One region of the Priestia sp. YIM B13551 genome, then DNA from elsewhere that is predicted to be linked to it. Evidence: riboswitches for the same ligand, from Rfam matches in the RefSeq annotation. Region 1 holds a riboswitch; each other region holds the start of a gene.

What was found. A riboswitch is a leader RNA that binds a small molecule or an ion and turns the genes downstream of it on or off. The one in region 1 is predicted to bind cyclic di-AMP.
Region 2: linked by a shared signal. The riboswitch ahead of ACFX4N_RS29030 (glutamate/proton symporter GltT) and the one ahead of kdpF (K(+)-transporting ATPase subunit F) in region 1 are both predicted to bind cyclic di-AMP.
Region 3: linked by a shared signal. The riboswitch ahead of ACFX4N_RS30825 (APC family permease) and the one ahead of kdpF (K(+)-transporting ATPase subunit F) in region 1 are both predicted to bind cyclic di-AMP.

The regions. Positions count from the first base shown of each region.
Region 1 is NZ_JBHZOX010000002.1:133,817-139,330, reverse strand. Features, by position in the region: gene ACFX4N_RS09735 (undecaprenyldiphospho-muramoylpentapeptide beta-N-acetylglucosaminyltransferase) at 1-534, shown strand, start outside; gene ACFX4N_RS09730 (hypothetical protein) at 663-806, shown strand; cyclic di-AMP (ydaO/yuaA leader) riboswitch at 956-1,098, shown strand; gene ACFX4N_RS09725 (hypothetical protein) at 1,171-1,308, shown strand; cyclic di-AMP (ydaO/yuaA leader) riboswitch at 1,324-1,464, shown strand; gene kdpF (K(+)-transporting ATPase subunit F) at 1,843-1,923, shown strand; gene kdpA (potassium-transporting ATPase subunit KdpA) at 1,948-3,609, shown strand; gene kdpB (potassium-transporting ATPase subunit KdpB) at 3,631-5,514, shown strand, end outside.
Region 2 is NZ_JBHZOX010000015.1:29,288-34,801, reverse strand. Features, by position in the region: gene ACFX4N_RS29050 (hypothetical protein) at 1-63, opposite strand, end outside; gene ACFX4N_RS29045 (EcsC family protein) at 187-978, opposite strand; gene ACFX4N_RS29040 (DedA family protein) at 1,003-1,608, opposite strand; gene ytvI (sporulation integral membrane protein YtvI) at 1,768-2,799, opposite strand; gene ACFX4N_RS29030 (glutamate/proton symporter GltT) at 3,013-4,272, opposite strand; cyclic di-AMP (ydaO/yuaA leader) riboswitch at 4,379-4,518, opposite strand; gene ACFX4N_RS29025 (undecaprenyl-diphosphate phosphatase) at 4,792-5,514, opposite strand, start outside.
Region 3 is NZ_JBHZOX010000028.1:1,762-7,275, reverse strand. Features, by position in the region: gene ACFX4N_RS30840 (DUF3231 family protein) at 1-205, opposite strand, end outside; gene ACFX4N_RS30835 (DUF3231 family protein) at 216-770, opposite strand; gene ACFX4N_RS30830 (hypothetical protein) at 1,193-1,693, shown strand; cyclic di-AMP (ydaO/yuaA leader) riboswitch at 1,948-2,092, shown strand; gene ACFX4N_RS30825 (APC family permease) at 2,224-4,053, shown strand; gene ACFX4N_RS30820 (NAD-binding protein) at 4,166-4,618, opposite strand; gene ACFX4N_RS30815 (Ger(x)C family spore germination protein) at 4,936-5,514, opposite strand, start outside.

The sequences.
Region 1 (5,514 bases):
AGCTGGCTTCGCTTTTATGATAAGCGCCCAATTTTAACCATTATGGGCGGAAGTTTAGGAGCACGTCGCATCAATGAAATTGTTCGAGAGTCCTTGCCTGAACTGCAAAAGAAATTTCAAATTGTACACCTGTGCGGAAAAGGCAATGTTGATACAAGCCTTGAAAAAGAGTCGGGCTACCGTCAGTTAGAATATGTAAATGAACAGCTTCCAGATGTTCTAGCGGCCACTGATTATGTGATTACACGCGGCGGATCAAATGCTATCTTTGAGTTTTTAGCCCTTCATAAACCGATGATGATTATTCCTTTGTCAAAAGCACAAAGCCGCGGAGATCAAATTTTAAATGCACAGTCCTTTAAGAAAAAAGGCTACTGTATGGTCGTGGAAGAAGAACAGTTAACAAAAGAAGTGTTTTTGCGTGAAGTGAATGAGCTTCAGCAGCAGGCAAGTACGATGAAGCGTACAATGCGTGAAGCAACAAAAACGGATGCCATTTCAATTCTTGTAAATGAAATTGAGAAAATGAGCTAAAAAAAAGGCTGGGACAAACGTACTTTAGCCGAAGTGAAAAACGAACCATTGATCAAGGTGTTTGATTAGTGGTTCGTTTTTTTTGTTAAAGTGAACGTAGGTTTCACCTGTTCAGATCCTTCTAGCAGTTGATTGGAGGGCAAGAAGAAGACTCCTGCGGGAAAAGCGACGAGGAGGCTCAGCGGCCGCCCGCGGAAAGCGAAGTCTTGCACAGAAATCAACTGCGGTGTCACAAGCGGTTCAGCTCATGTATCCCATTTGTTCATCTTTAGATGGGCTACATTCAGTCACAACCTTTTTTTCTTCGAATCTATTATTTTAAAATAATGAATATACATAGAAAAATAAAGCTTTTAAAATTTCAAAAAATGTTGTTGACAGTAAATTTTAACAGGAGTAAGATTACTCTCATGAAACGTTCCACTGTGAAACGCTGAGTCTTTTCTGAAAGAGAAGGAAAGAGCGGAGGACCCAATTATCAGGGGTGAATCTCTTAATTGAGTAGGGTTACTTTCTTGACCCGAACCCGTCAGCTAACTTCGTAAGCGTTAAGAGAGAGGATGGTGTAATCGTGGTCGTTTTCTATAACAGCGGATAGCGCGTTCCTTTCAAAATATAGGCGAAAGGAGCGTCAAGATGCATTTATCTAAGCAAATGATTCAATTGATTGAATACCGAGCAATGTGCGACCAGCAATCTTTTGATCTAGCAAACCGCTATTTGTCTACGTTAGCTAATCAAAGTTTTAAACGCAGCAGTAAAAACCATAATTAAGTCTAAAAATTAAATAACAAATATACGCTTAATCAATTATGAGCGGGGGACCCAATATTTTGTACGTATGTACTAGGGGTGAATCTCTTAACTGAGTAGGGTTACTTCCATAACCCGAATCCGACAGCTAACTCCGTAAGCGTTTTGGGAGTAAAAAAATTCGTGTTGATCACGGCTTATTTGTCGTGCATTAAACCGCGGAAGAGAACTCTCTTCTGCGGTTTTTTTAATGGGGAAAATAGGAGAGCAGGTTATGTCTGCACCGTAAAGAGGATATAGTAGGGCTTTTAAAACGAGAGCAACAATACGTGAGGATTAAACAATCAAAGATAACCTTTCGCAGCTAGCTCACTTGGGCGTGATGCTTTACGCACAGAAACAGTCACTACGCTTAATCATGGGTGGTAAGAAACAGTTAGGAGGGAGCAACTTGGATATAATCATGCTTGGAACGCTTGCCATATTAACAGCTGCTATGTACGGAATTATTTGCTGGTCGTCTCATGTAGTAGACGAAAGAGAGGAGAAGTGAACATGTCGTTCATTTTGTTAGGTATTTCAGTTCTCGTTTTAATTTATTTAGTATATGTACTGTTAAATCCAGAACAATTTTAATAAGCGGAGGAATAAAACGTGGGAATTTTTCTACTATCAGTTGCGCTGCTGCTTGTTTTTGTAGCCCTTATTGCAAAGCCCGTAGGTATTTATATAGCGAATGTGTTTTCAAACGATAAAAACACTAGCTTGGTAGGGAAGATAGAATCGGTGATGTTTAAAGCGGCAGGAATTAAAGGGCATAATCAGACGTGGAAGCAATATGCATTTGCTCTCGTTTTGGCGAATACGTTTATGATTTTTGTGGTGTATCTTATCTTCCGGTTTCAAGAGGTACTGCCGCTTAACCCAAGCCACATCAAAGGAATGGATCCGGCCCTTGCTTTTAACACGGCCATTAGTTTTATGACAAATACGAACTTGCAGCACTACAGCGGTGAATCAGGTTTGTCTTATTTCTCGCAGATGGCCGCCGTTGTATTTATGATGTTTGCTGCACCAGCAACAGCCCTTGCAGTAGCAATCGCTTTTATTCGTGGGTTGGCAGGGAAGGAAATGGGAAACTTTTTTGTTGATTTTGTGAAATCAATTACGCATGTTTTACTTCCTATCGCTTTTATAACAGGCATTTTATTTGCGTTTTTAGGTGTTCCTCAAACGTTAAGCGGAACGGTGACTGCCCATACATTAGAAGGGGCATCCCAGCAAATAGCAAGGGGACCAGTTGCTTCTTTTCTTTCAATCAAAGAGCTAGGCAACAACGGAGGGGGATTTTTTGGTGTCAATTCAGCTCATCCATTTGAAAATCCTAATGCGTGGAGCAATGTATTACAAATCGTCCTTATGCTTTTGTTGCCAACCGCACTTCCTTTTACGTACGGAAAAATGATCGGACAGCGTAAACAAGGTCGCATCTTGTTTATATCGATGAGTATGCTCTTTATTGTTATCTTAAGTACAGCGTTTGTAACAGAGTGGGGTGGCAACCCTAGACTTGATGCTTTTCATTTGAATGAAGCGAGCGGTTATATGGAAGGGAAAGAAGTTCGTTTTGGTGTCGGCATGTCAACTCTGTACGCCATCGTGACGACAGCAAGTGAAACAGGCGCAGTCAATGCCATGCACGATACCCTTACGCCTCTTACCGGGTTATTGACACTTGGAAATATGATGTTAAATACCGTATTTGGCGGTGTCGGAGCAGGGTTTATGAATGTCATGATGTACGTCATCATCGCCGTATTTTTATCAGGTTTAATGGTTGGAAGAACCCCGGAATACGTAGGTAAAAAAATTGAAGGAAAAGAAATGAAGCTCATTGCCGTGACGCTTATTCTGCAGCCGCTGCTAATTTTAGGGGGAACCGCCGTAGCGCTCACTACTCATTTAGGAATGGAAGGTATATCAAACCCAGGCTTTCACGGGTTAAGCCAGGCACTGTATGAATTTACGTCGTCAGCAGCAAACAATGGATCCGGTTTTGAAGGACTCGGTGACGCAACTCCGTTTTGGAACATTTCTACGGGAATTGTTATGTATATTGGACGCTACTTCGGACTAATTACGATGCTGGCGGTATCGAGCTCACTAGCATCTAAGCAGCTTGTTCCTGAAACACCTGGGACATTTAAAACGGATACGTCTTTATTTAGCGGCATTTTAATTGGAACTACCGTTATTGTAGGGGCACTTACGTTTTTCCCAGTGCTTGTACTTGGGCCGGTTGCTGAGTATTTGACACTGTAATCAAGAAAGCGGAGGATTATAATGAATAAACGGAATTTTATGAATAATCTTGAATTAGATCGTAACAGTCATATTCAAGGTTCTGTAGATAAACAAACTTCATCGATTTTTATTCAATCAGTAAAGCAGGCTTTTATCAAGCTAAGTCCAAGAACGATGATAAAAAACCCTATCATGTTCGTAGTAGAAATCGGGTTTGTTATTACGCTTTTTTTAGCTGTTGTTCCAGACCTTTTCGGAGAAAGTACAGTAAGCGCAGGCTTTAATATTGCCGTATCCCTCGTTTTATTTTTCACAATTGTTTTTGCTAATTTTGCAGAAGCATTAGCAGAAGGACGAGGAAAAGCGCAGGCAAACTCATTAAAGCAATCGAAAGGTGACATTACAGCTAATAAACTTCAAAACGGGCAAATGATACAAGTTTCGGCATCGCAACTAAAAAAAGGAGACATCGTCGTCGTTTCACAAGGCGAGATGATTCCTGGAGATGGAGAAATCATTAAAGGACTGGCGTCTGTTGATGAATCGGCTATTACGGGTGAATCGGCACCTGTTATGAAAGAAGCAGGGGGAGATTTTAACTCTGTAACGGGAGGTACAAGAGTTGTCAGCGATGAAATTACAGTTAAAATTACGTGTGAGCAAGGTGAATCATTTTTAGATAAAATGATTTCGCTTGTTGAAGGAGCAGAGCGTCAAAAAACGCCAAATGAAATTGCGCTAAACACGGTTTTAACAAGTCTGACGATTATTTTCTTACTAGTTGTTGTGACGCTTCCTGTATTTACAAATTACTTACATTTTCAGCTCGACACGGCTATTTTAATTTCACTGCTCGTCTGCCTCATTCCTACGACAATTGGAGGATTATTATCGGCCATTGGAATTGCTGGGATGGACCGAGTTACTCAGTTTAACGTGATCGCCATGTCAGGAAAAGCAGTAGAAGCAGCTGGTGACATCAATACAATTATTTTAGATAAAACCGGCACCATTACGTTTGGAAACCGAATGGCTCATCAATTAACGACTGTAGAAGGCATAGACGAACGTGAACTTTACAAATGGGCGTTTGTTTCTTCTCTTTACGACGAAACGCCAGAAGGGCGCTCAGTTGTTGATTTTATTCAAAACCGTATGGGAGTAGAAGATCTTAGAAAAACGCAGGGAACATTTGTAGAATTCAAAGCTGAAACGCGAATGAGCGGTATTGACTTAGAGAATGTATCTGTACGAAAAGGAGCAGTGGACGCCGTCACGGCATGGGTAGAGTCAAAGGGCGGGAAGGTTCCCTCTGATTTGCAGCAAAAAGCAAACGAAATTGCAGGAGCTGGTGGCACGCCGCTTGCCGTCGCCGATGATGATAAAATCTATGGCTTAATTTATTTAAAAGACACGGTAAAACCAGGAATGAAAGAACGCTTTGATGAACTTCGTAGAATGGGTATTAAAACGGTTATGTGTACAGGAGATAATCCGTTAACCGCTGCAACCATTGCAAAAGAAGCTGGAGTAGATGAATTTATTGCGGAATGCAAGCCAGAAGACAAGATTCAAGTAATTAAATATGAACAGCAGCAAGGAAAGCTAGTTGCTATGACAGGTGACGGGACAAACGATGCCCCTGCGCTTGCTCAAGCTGATGTTGGCTTAGCAATGAACAGCGGAACCTCAGCTGCTAAAGAAGCAGCAAATATGGTGGACTTAGATTCTGATCCCACTAAAATCATTGAAGTCGTTTCAATTGGAAAACAGCTATTAATGACAAGGGGTGCCTTAACTACATTCAGTATCGCAAACGATATTGCTAAGTATTTCGCTATTATTCCAGCCATGTTTACCTTGGCGATTCCGCAAATGGAGGCTCTTAACGTAATGAAGCTGAATTCACCTCTATCTGCCGTA
Region 2 (5,514 bases), on a different contig from region 1:
CTCATCTGTTCCGCTTTTCCACAGGAGTCTTCGCCTTGCCCTCCAATCAACAGCTAGAAGCAACTAAACACATGAAAGCTACATTTACTATACCAATGAAAAAATCCGAACGTATTTGATTCTCAACCAAGAATCAAACTCGTTCGGATCTTTCTTCAACTAAAATACTTTTGTACCAGTCTCTTTTTATTGTTGCGATTGTGAGACTTTTTCCAAAATACGTCTTTTACGGTAAAGCATCATTCCAACTTCGCCTATATCATTAATCGCTTGTTTGTTAATATAAGCCCCGAATACCATTCCTGCTATAGGAATCATTTGAAACAGCTTTTTCCATCCCAAGTTGTCCCTGTAGGTTAGAAACACTTCTCTCCACCCTTGCAGCTGCTGCAAGCTCTGCGTTCGATTGCCGCTTGCTAATTCTTCTAAAATCGCACGCTTTCCTACAATATCAGAGGATGAAAACTGCATGCATTTGACCATGAAAATGCGTTCCTCTTGCTCAGTGGGATCGTAACCATAAGAAACAGCCACTTCTTGCAGTGTCTTAAGTGTAAGTCCCAATACAAAAGGAATATCAATCGCCAGTGTAAAAATCCCGCCTACCCCGGTTGTAGCTCCTTGCAGCTGTGCATTCTTTTTTCGGACTTCAATAAAATACTCCGCCAATCCATCCATTTCTTGCAGAGATAAATGCTGAATATCCTCTATTGAAAGCTGCTTCTTTTCTTGTAATTGAGCTGATGCTTTTTCTAGCGTGGCAGACGTATTAGCTAAATACTGGCCTCCATTATCAACATACTTAGCAATTTCATCTAATAATTTTTCTATTTTTTGATGAATGAACTTTGGCGTTACTTTATCTAAAGCTGAAAAAGGCAAGCGAGCCAGCCGCTCCCAGAAAAAAAGTCCTTTTTGGTCTTTCTCCCACTTTTCAATTTTTCGTAACTCTACTCTTAACTGCTCATGCTCTGACATATCCTCACTCTTTTCCTCGATTTATCAGCTCTGCCCTACTTGTTTATTCCGCACATATTTAATGATAAAAAACAATGCAATTAAAACAACAATTCCGATTCCAATAGGCTGCATATATTGAGACACAATCGGCCCCACCTCTTTCCACTTAGGTCCTAGCTTATATCCTAAATATACGTAAATAGCCGTTACTGGAAGCATCGCAACAAATGTATAAATAGAAAACAGCCATACATTCATTTTTGCCATCCCGCACGGAAAAGAGATAGCCGTGCGCACTCCTGGAATAAAGCGTCCAAAAAAAGCAACCCCGCTGCCGTACTTATTAAAAAAGCGATCGGCGGCGTCAATTTCTTTTTCTTTCACCAAAAAGTATTTTCCATATTTTAAAACCAGCGGTCGTCCACCGTAACGTCCCAGTGCATAAAGAGTCAACGGTCCACAAACACCGCCTACTGTACCTGCAAGGATAGCCAGATACAAGTTCATATCACCTTGATACACCCAATACCCTACTAAAGGTAAAACAAGCTCTGCCGGGACAAATTCAAACGTTAATGCTAAAATTACGCCAAAATAAGAGAGCTGTTTTAGCGCTTCAATTAAAGAAAGTAAAACCGACTCTAACAAAAATTCTCCTCCTCATGTCATTAAATCTAAGACTGCAAAACTATAATTTAGCCGATTGATAGATAAAAACCAACGCGGCATAGTTTTTTCCTTTCCCTCTTTACGTATTACGTACTACAAAAGTTTCAATAAAAAAAGCGCTAGTTTTATCCAGCGCTTTTATAGTTTAAAGTTAATTTGAATAATACCTACTTTACGAAGAGCATCGTATAAAATAACTAAAGCCGGTCCTAAAAATAATCCGACAAAGCCTAAAAGTTTAAATCCAATGTACAAACTAACTAGTGCAGCCAAAGGTGAAATACCCATATTTGTAGAAAATACTTTTGGTTCTACTACACGTCTTACTACCGTAATGACTCCAAATAGAATAAATAAGCCGATTGCTAATGAGTCATGCCCTTGCGTAAGAGCAAAAATCCCCCATGGAACGAGCACCGAGCCTGTCCCAAGGATTGGTAAGATATCGACAATTACAATTAATAAACTAAGCAGCGCGGTATACGGAACATCTAATAGCCAAAGCCCTACATAAGCCATTACAAACGTCATGACACTTAAGATAATTTGTGCCTTAATAAAACCAACCCCCGCTTGGATAAGCTGAGTGATGACAACTTGTAGCTTATATTTCGTTTCTTCTGTTAAAAATGACTTAATTTTATTTTTAATAGCAGGCAGCTCAAGGCTGATAAATACAAGCGCTACTAAATAAATAAGAAACTCTAATAGAAACCCAGGAACAGTAGCCGCAAAGCTAATGATGATTTCTACGGTACTTTTTAATAGAGAATCTAATGAATTTACGGTCTTTTCAAGCGTGCGCTCGATAGAAGAAATCACTTCTGTAGGAAGAGCGTTTGAATAGTATTTCCACTTAATAATAGTTGGATAAATCGCGGTTTCATAGATTTCTTTTACAAAGGAAGGCGCTATTTTTGAAAGAGCAACCACTTGCGTAACGATTGTCCGAACAATAAAAAATCCAATAAGTATGAGCGAAACAACATATAAAATGAAGGTCATAAGCACTGCATAGACTCTCTTCATTTTAAAAGATTGATGCAATTTTTGAACAATACCCTCAAGCGCTAATGCTGTTAATAAAGCAAACACAATCGGTAAACTGTAAGGGATTAACAAACATACGATTACTATCGAGGCGATGACCCATATTCGCTTTTTCCACATACTCTACTATCCCCCAACTAGCTAAGCTATCTCTATATTTATTGATAAAGAAAGGAACCAGTGACTGCTTTTATGTAAGAATAAAATTTGGATATATTTATACCTGATGTTACATATTATAGGGTCAATTTCCATAATAATAAAGGAATTATTATGAAAAAAGCTACTTATTCTAATTTTTTGAATAGAATAAGTAGCTTTTTAATTTATAAATTAGCCGGCTCTCATGACCTCTGTACCTTTTTTAGGGTCAAATTTGCCTTCAGATTTAGACATCACAATTGCTGCTAGTGTGTTTCCTACTAAGTTAACAACCGTACGTGCCATATCCATGATTCTGTCTACTCCAGCAATGAAGGCTAATCCTTCTGCCGGAACGCCGATTGTTCCAAGAGTAGCCAATAATACAACAAATGATGTTCCTGGCACGGCAGCCATTCCTTTAGATGTAACCATCAATACAAGAATGAGCGTCAGCTGTTGAACGATCGTTAAATCAATACCGTACACCTGCGCTAAGAATAACGCTGCAATCGCTTGATAAAGAACGGAACCATCTAGGTTAAATGTATAACCAATTGGTACAACGAACGATACGATAGCTTTTGGACAGCCCATCTTTTCAAGTTTTTCCATAATACGCGGAAGAACTGTCTCAGAACTAGATGTACTGTATGCTAACAACAGTTCATCTTTCATATAGCGGAATAAGTGGAAAATGTTAATTCCTGCCCATTTCGCGATTCCTCCTAATACAACAAGTAGGAAGAAAATTAACGCTAAGTAAACTAAGATAACAAGCTTTCCTAATGAAAGGAGTGACTCTAAGCCGAATTTTGAAACTGTTACACCAATTAAAGCAAATACACCAATTGGAGCCACTTTCATTACAAGGTTTACCACGTGAAACATTGCGTGAGAAACGCCGTCGAAGAATTGTACAACTGGCTTTCCTCTTTCCCCAATTGCCGCTACTCCAAGTGCAAATAACACTGTAAAGAAGATAATTGCTAGCATGTCTCCTTCAACAATTGACTGGAAAAAGTTTGTTGGAACAATGTGTAAGAAAGTTTCAGCCACTGACTTTCCTTCTTGCTGTTTGGATGTTTCAACGTATTGTGAAATATCACTCTTCTGTGCTGAATGAATGTCTACACCTTGCCCAGGATGAAAAATATTAGCAACCAATACACCGATTATAATTGCAAAAGTCGTAATAATTTCAAAATAGAGAATGGTTTTAACGCCGAGCTTTCCGACCTGTTTACCGCTCCCTGCTCCTGCAACTCCAACGACTAAGCTTGAGATAACAATTGGAATAACAATCATCTTAATTAATCTTAAAAATAGGTCTCCTAGCGGCTGTAGGTATGTTACTACACGCGGATCGTTAAACCAAATTACCCCTACAAGAACACCAAGGATTAAACCGGTAAAAATCTGCGTAGCCAAACCAAAACGAATTTTTTTCATAGATGTACCTCCCCAAAGATGTATGACATTTGTATATACTTTTCTGAAAAAACAAAAAAAGACTATTCTTAAGAAAGAACAGCCTTTTACTTACGCTATTTTGGGCTCTTTCTCTCAATAAAGCAAACGGGGTTAACTGTCGGATTCGGAATTGAGAGTTTCCTACCTTTTGTAAGGATTCACCCCAAGGCAGCTTTACTGCCGATAATGATTCCCCCGCTCTATACGATTAAGCTTATTATTCAGTTTTTATAAAATTAAAACGATCTATACGTTGTCATACGTTTTTTACAGTCAATAAAACTAAACAGAAGTCTTACTTTTACTTAACTTTATACTGCACAAATATTAATTTACTATTTTTCGACACGTTTTGTCAATACCCATGTTTGTAAAACGCTTTCAAAAGGCGATAATATATATTTATGCAAAAAAGCTATTGCAACATTGCAATAGCTTTTTCTTGCTCTTTGAGTCTCTATTAGAAGTTTAAGGGACTAAAGAACACGCGTGTTTATTTTATAAAAATACAAAATATAGAATAGCTGCTAAAACAATTCGATATAGTGCAAATGGTACTAATTTGATACGATTAATTAATTTCAGGAAAAAGCGAATAGATACCAGCGCAAAAATAAAGGCGCTGATAAAACCAGCAATAAAAAACGGTAGTGCATCTGATGTGAAATACTGCCAGTTTTTAACCAATGAAAGTCCACTTGCTCCTGCCATGATTGGCACTGCCATAATAAATGTAAAATCTGCGGCTGCCTTATGGCTCATTCCAAGAAGAACCCCTCCTGAAATCGTTGAGCCTGAACGAGAAAAACCTGGCCAAAGAGCAATACATTGAAACAGTCCTATACCCAGTGCTTGTCCATAAGACATTTGGTCCACCGTCTCTACACGCGGACGTTTAGGTCCAAACAAATCTGCTAGAATCATTAATACAGCTCCGACCACTAAGCCAATTAGCACCGTATTTAAAGAAAACAAATGTTCATCAATGTAATCATCAAACAAAAGTCCTAACACTCCTGCGGGTAACAGACCAACAATTACCTGCATTAAATTCAAGCGATTTGTCGGTCCAATTGGAGCAGCTGGTTTTTTTCCTAATCCTAATAAATTAATAAAACGATCTTTAAAAATAACAACTACTGCTAAGATCGACCCTAGCTGAATAACAATTTTAAATGTATTAGCTACTGGAGATGAAAATAATTCTTTTGAATTTAACCA
Region 3 (5,514 bases), on a different contig from region 1:
ACATCTCAACTGCTTCATGGAAAGCTTTTCTTAATTCAGGGTCTGTTGTACTGTTAATCCCTGCTTCGGAATGAACTTGTTCGTCAGCTAATTCGGAAAGATAGGACCAGCAGGACATGACTTCCCCCACATGTAAGGGTGATTTGGGTTCATCATCAACATATGATTGAATAATATTTTTAACAGCTTTTATAATATCTGACATATCCCTCACCTCACTTTTCTGTTTGTGGCAAACCTGCAGGATAATACGGTGGTGGAACTTTGAGCCATCCCCGTTTTCGCATCAATGATTTAAATATTATTAAAAAGGTTATTTGCTCTTGCAAAAATTCGGCCCACATCAGACTAACATCGCTGCGAAGGGATCGCGACGCCGTTTCCGAACAGTTTGTAATCGCCATCGATATTTTTTTCTTAAGGCTGTTTGCAAGCTCGTTATCCGTCAGCTTAACCCCCAATGGAACACTATTCGGGTCAGAGATTGGTTTCGATTCACTAAGAGGTGGTAACGGAATTCCTTCTGATCGCATAAATGCTGAAATTCGCTCTTTCTCCGATTTGAAGAGGTTGACTGCTTCTTGAAGGGCTTTTCTCAATTCAGGGTCCGTTGTACTGTTAATTCCTGCTTCAGTCTGTACTTGTGTCTCACCCACTAACGCTAAAAACATCCAGCATCCCATCGCCTCGCCAATGTGAAGAGGCGTTTTGTTCTCATCTTTAACAAAAGACTGAATTACACTTTTCAAGGCTTGCAAAATATCAGGCACATATTTCACCTTCCTTTCTTTTTTTACTTTCCCCTAAAGGGTATTTCTAATGCATAGAAGACTTTTTAGTACAGCATTTATTTGAAATCGGGCCGAGTGGCGAGCCTATTAGGGAGAAAAACAGAAGCGTAGTTGTACTTATGTCTGATAGGAAGAGGAAACCCCGTTCAAAGAAATTAATCGTTTAGTACCAACTAGTATATAAATTACTTTCTACGAGTCATTTGAACTAAGCAGTCGGTAAGAAAGATAATAGCAAAGGGAACAATAGAAACAACTAAGTATGTAACAAAGAATTTATAAGACTTATGATTCATTTATATTGAATCCACCTTTATATATTTATTAGAGTGAATATTTTAGAGTTTCTTAAGTAGAATATTCATTTTTTAAAAAAACATTCATTACTATCTTTTTGAGTTTTGACAATCCTATTAAAAAGTTATCTTAGTGAGAGGAGAAGAGAGAAAATACTAGTAAATATTATTATGGGATTTATTACACCTTGGATTTTTGGTTTCATATTATACAAAAAAGAACCTATAATCGTTCTTCTACTTGCACCAATAGGAATGACAGTAGCCTTTATGTTAAATGAGTGGGGAATTAATTACTTTTGGCAGTTCGAACCAACTTTTAGAAATCGAAGTTTATCGGCATTTCCTTTAAATATTGGTTTCTATCCCGTCCTATCTTCTTTTTTAATTTATTTTAAAATAAAAAAGAAGGTTAATACCATCATGCTTTTACTTTGTTTTACTCTGTTTACTACAGGTTTTGAAGGGGTGGGCTTAGTCGTAGGAAGAGTAGAGTATTTTAATGGATGGAATATTATTGGAACCTTTATCAGTTATTTAATAGCGTATCTTATTATTTATGGTTATTATCGAAGTTTAGTAAAGCATCGAATTTTAAAGAATTAAGCCCTTCTTTATACAAATATAAAGGCTTCATCCTCCTTGGATGCCTTTTTCTGTTTGGATTCTATAATTTTTCTTATATAAAGTTGCAACAAATAATGTCCCAAAACTATAAGCAAAAAATCACAGAGCATCCAACAGAAAAACAGTATAAAAAAGAATTATATGAAATATTAATTTTAATTAAAATCTCTCTTTACAAACGTAAAATTCAGGCGTATAGTACCTAACATACATATATGATCTTACTATTTTCATACCTTTTATCGCTTAATCCACTAAGGAGTGGGGGACCCATTTTTGTGTGCACTTGCACTTGGGGTGAATCCTTCTAAAAGAAGGTAGGGCTACTCTAAAGGCCCGAACCCGACAGCTAACCTCATCAGCGTTTGGAGAGAAGGTTTGCTTTTATTTGTCCTGGAAAGAACACTAAGCAGAACCTTAGTGTTCTTTTTTGTGTTTTTTTTCTGAGATAGGGAATGATGAAAGTAAACTAATATAGGTAAATGGCAAAGGTTCCAGGAGGAGTTTAGATGAGTTATTCATCCCTAAAACGTTTATTAATTGGGAGGCCACTTAAATCAAAGGAGCTAGGTGAACAAAAGTTAAATAAGATCAAGGCCTTAGCTATTCTTTCATCCGATGCACTTTCATCCGTGGCATATGGCCCAGAGCAGGTCTTAATCGTACTTGCTACTATTGGAATGATTGCGTTTTGGTATTCGATACCTATCGGTATTGGTGTACTTATTCTTTTAACGGCACTTATTCTTTCTTACCGACAAATTATTTATGCCTATCCAGAAGGTGGTGGCGCTTATGTTGTATCTAAACATAACCTTGGCGAGAATGCAGGGCTTATTGCTGGAGGATCTTTATTAGTAGACTATATTTTAACGGTATCTGTAAGTATTTCATCTGGAACTGATGCGTTAACGTCTGCTTTTCCTGTTCTTCATGACTATAGGGTCATCATCGCTTGCTTATTGGTTATTTTTATTATGGTTTTGAATCTAAGAGGGGTAACAGAATCTGCTTCAGCATTAGCGTATCCTGTTTATTTATTTGTTCTTGCATTAGTTCTATTAATAGGGATAGGAATGTGGAAAGTAGCGACTGGTCAGATCTCTCCTGACGTTCATCCAGCTATTGGAACGGCAGTTCCTGGAATTAGCTTATTTTTACTACTACGTGCTTTTTCATCAGGATGTTCAGCCCTTACAGGCGTAGAAGCTATTTCAAATGCTGTAACAAACTTTAGACAGCCAGCTGCAAGAAATGCAGTTCGTACGCTTGTTGCAATGGGCGTTATTTTAGCTATTTTATTTTCAGGTGTCATGTTCTTGGCTTATTGGTTTGGAATTGTACCTAAAGCAGAGGAGACGGTTGTGTCGCAGCTTGCTTCCCAAGTGTTTGGACGAAATAGTTTCTATTATTTTGTTCAGGGTACGACGGCTTTAATTTTAGTATTGGCTGCCAATACAGGCTTTTCCGCCTTTCCTTTACTGGCTGTTAATTTAGCTGTCGATAAGTATATTCCTCGTATGTTTACGATACGTGGTGATCGTTTGGGCTATTCAAATGGGATTGTGACACTTGGAATTGCCTCTATCTTGCTTATCATAGCGTTTCAAGGCGATACAGAACGGTTAATTCCTCTTTACGCAGTTGGAGTATTTATTCCATTTACGCTATCTCAAACGGGTATGATTGTTAAATGGTTTAGGGAAAAGCCAGCTGGCTGGCAGGGGAAATTAGTGACCAATTTTATAGGAGCTTTTATTAGCTTTACAGTACTGATTATTTTCTTTACAACAAAATTCTCGCAAGTATGGGCTGTTTTAATCTTCTTGCCTCTCATTGTCTATCTGTTCCACCGTATTAAGAACCATTATGTAGAGGTAGGAAAGCAACTTCGCATCAAGCCAGGAGATAAAGAAGCATTAGCACTAGAAGGAAATGTAGTCATTATACCAGTTGCGGGCTTAACAAGGGCTGTCGAGAATTCAATTAACTATGCAAAAATTATTGGAGACACAGTTATTGCGGTCCATGTGGCATTTGACCGTGAAAGTGAAAAGAGAATGGAAGAGATATGGAACGAACGATATCCTGATATACGCTTAGTTACCTTCTACTCACAATATCGAAGCTTAGTTGGACCTCTTTTACGCTTTATTGATCGTGTAGAAGAACGAGCTGGCGATAGCCATATGGCTGTCACAGTGTTAATTCCGCAATTTATCACAAGAAAAAGCTGGCATAATGCATTGCATAACCAGTCAAGTTTATTACTAAGGGCACACCTTCTTTATCGAAAAAATGTCATTGTGACAACATTGCCTTATAAATTTAAGAAATAAAAAAGTAACCCCCTTTTCGTATGTATGAAAAGGGGGTTTAATTCGATCATTCACTTTGTGTTAAGAAAAACAGATGACATTTGACATTTAAAATAACCGACATTACATCAGCTTAATTAAGCATTTCTTTACTGAATAATTTATCGTGCATAAGATTACTGATTGGCAAGCTTCTGTAAATAATTTGATCAGCACCAGCATGCTTTGCATTGACCCTGTGTTTAGATGTTAGAATTTCAACAATACTGTAAATAGAAGGCTTTATTCCCTTACAAGCAATAAGAGATAAAATTGAATTTATATCAGCATGTTCCTCTGTCTTGTCTGGATCGGCTGTTATAAGTACTTTTTCGGCATATTGAATATTCGCTTTTACTAATGTTTCGGGATCTTGGGGATCTCCCTTAATAAAATAAATATGGTCAGGCAACAAGTGATTTTCTTCCAGTGTGCTATCAATCAAAACAACCTTAGTTAGAGATAAAGATTCGCCAAAACAAAAAAGAAGATTCTTGACTCGTTCATTCCAACCAATAATCACAAAATGGTTATTCCCTATATACATAAACATATGCTCCTTTAAAACCATAAGGCAGGTAAAGTAAAAAAACCACCTATAGAACTTAGTTTAACAAACAATTAGTTATACTCCCTTAATACTGCAGAAAGAACCCACTCTACAGTACACTAATTAGAAATTCTTATCATTATTATCTCCCATTTTATAGAAAGCAAACTAGATAACCTAGTTGCTGAAGTTATACTTCCATCTCTTATTTCAATAATTTATCATCTATTTTTTCTATATAGAAATCTTCCTTGAGATGAGTGAATAAATAGGTAAAAAAGAACGCTCAGCATACAGGAACGTCCCTTTTATCATTATTGGTTCTCTTTCACTCCTGAAAGGTACGACTTGTTTCGTAAGCCAGAACGACGGACATAGGCTTCCACTGTAACATCTACATTCAATTTTGGAAAATACACATCACTCCATCTAGGTTTTATTTTTTTCCATTCGTTTGGTCTAGAACGGTGGATGACTTCGCCGAATCCAAAAATATCTGCTTTCTCTTTCTGCGCATGTTTAATAGCTTTCTCTAGCTCTTTTTTTATTTCTTTCCTCAAGGATAGTTCGATCTTTCTGATGACCTTTGGATTGGTAATATCTACAGGTACCTCCATTTCACCAATGTCTCCTTCGACGCGAGTATGAATTGAAATCCGAGGTTGACCATTCTTCACTTGAGCAGACATACTTGTTTTTTGACGCACAGTTTGGTAAGCAATGGCTTCTTTTTTACCAGCCCAGTCAATATTAATATCTGTCCCTTGTATTTCATCCAGAATCCAAACCGTTCCTCTTGCTGTGCCTCCGTAAAGCCAATCTATTAATTTTCCTTTTCTTAAAACGGCAAGTCCGGAAGCACCAATTGTTGATTCGGGCGCACTTTCTTGAAG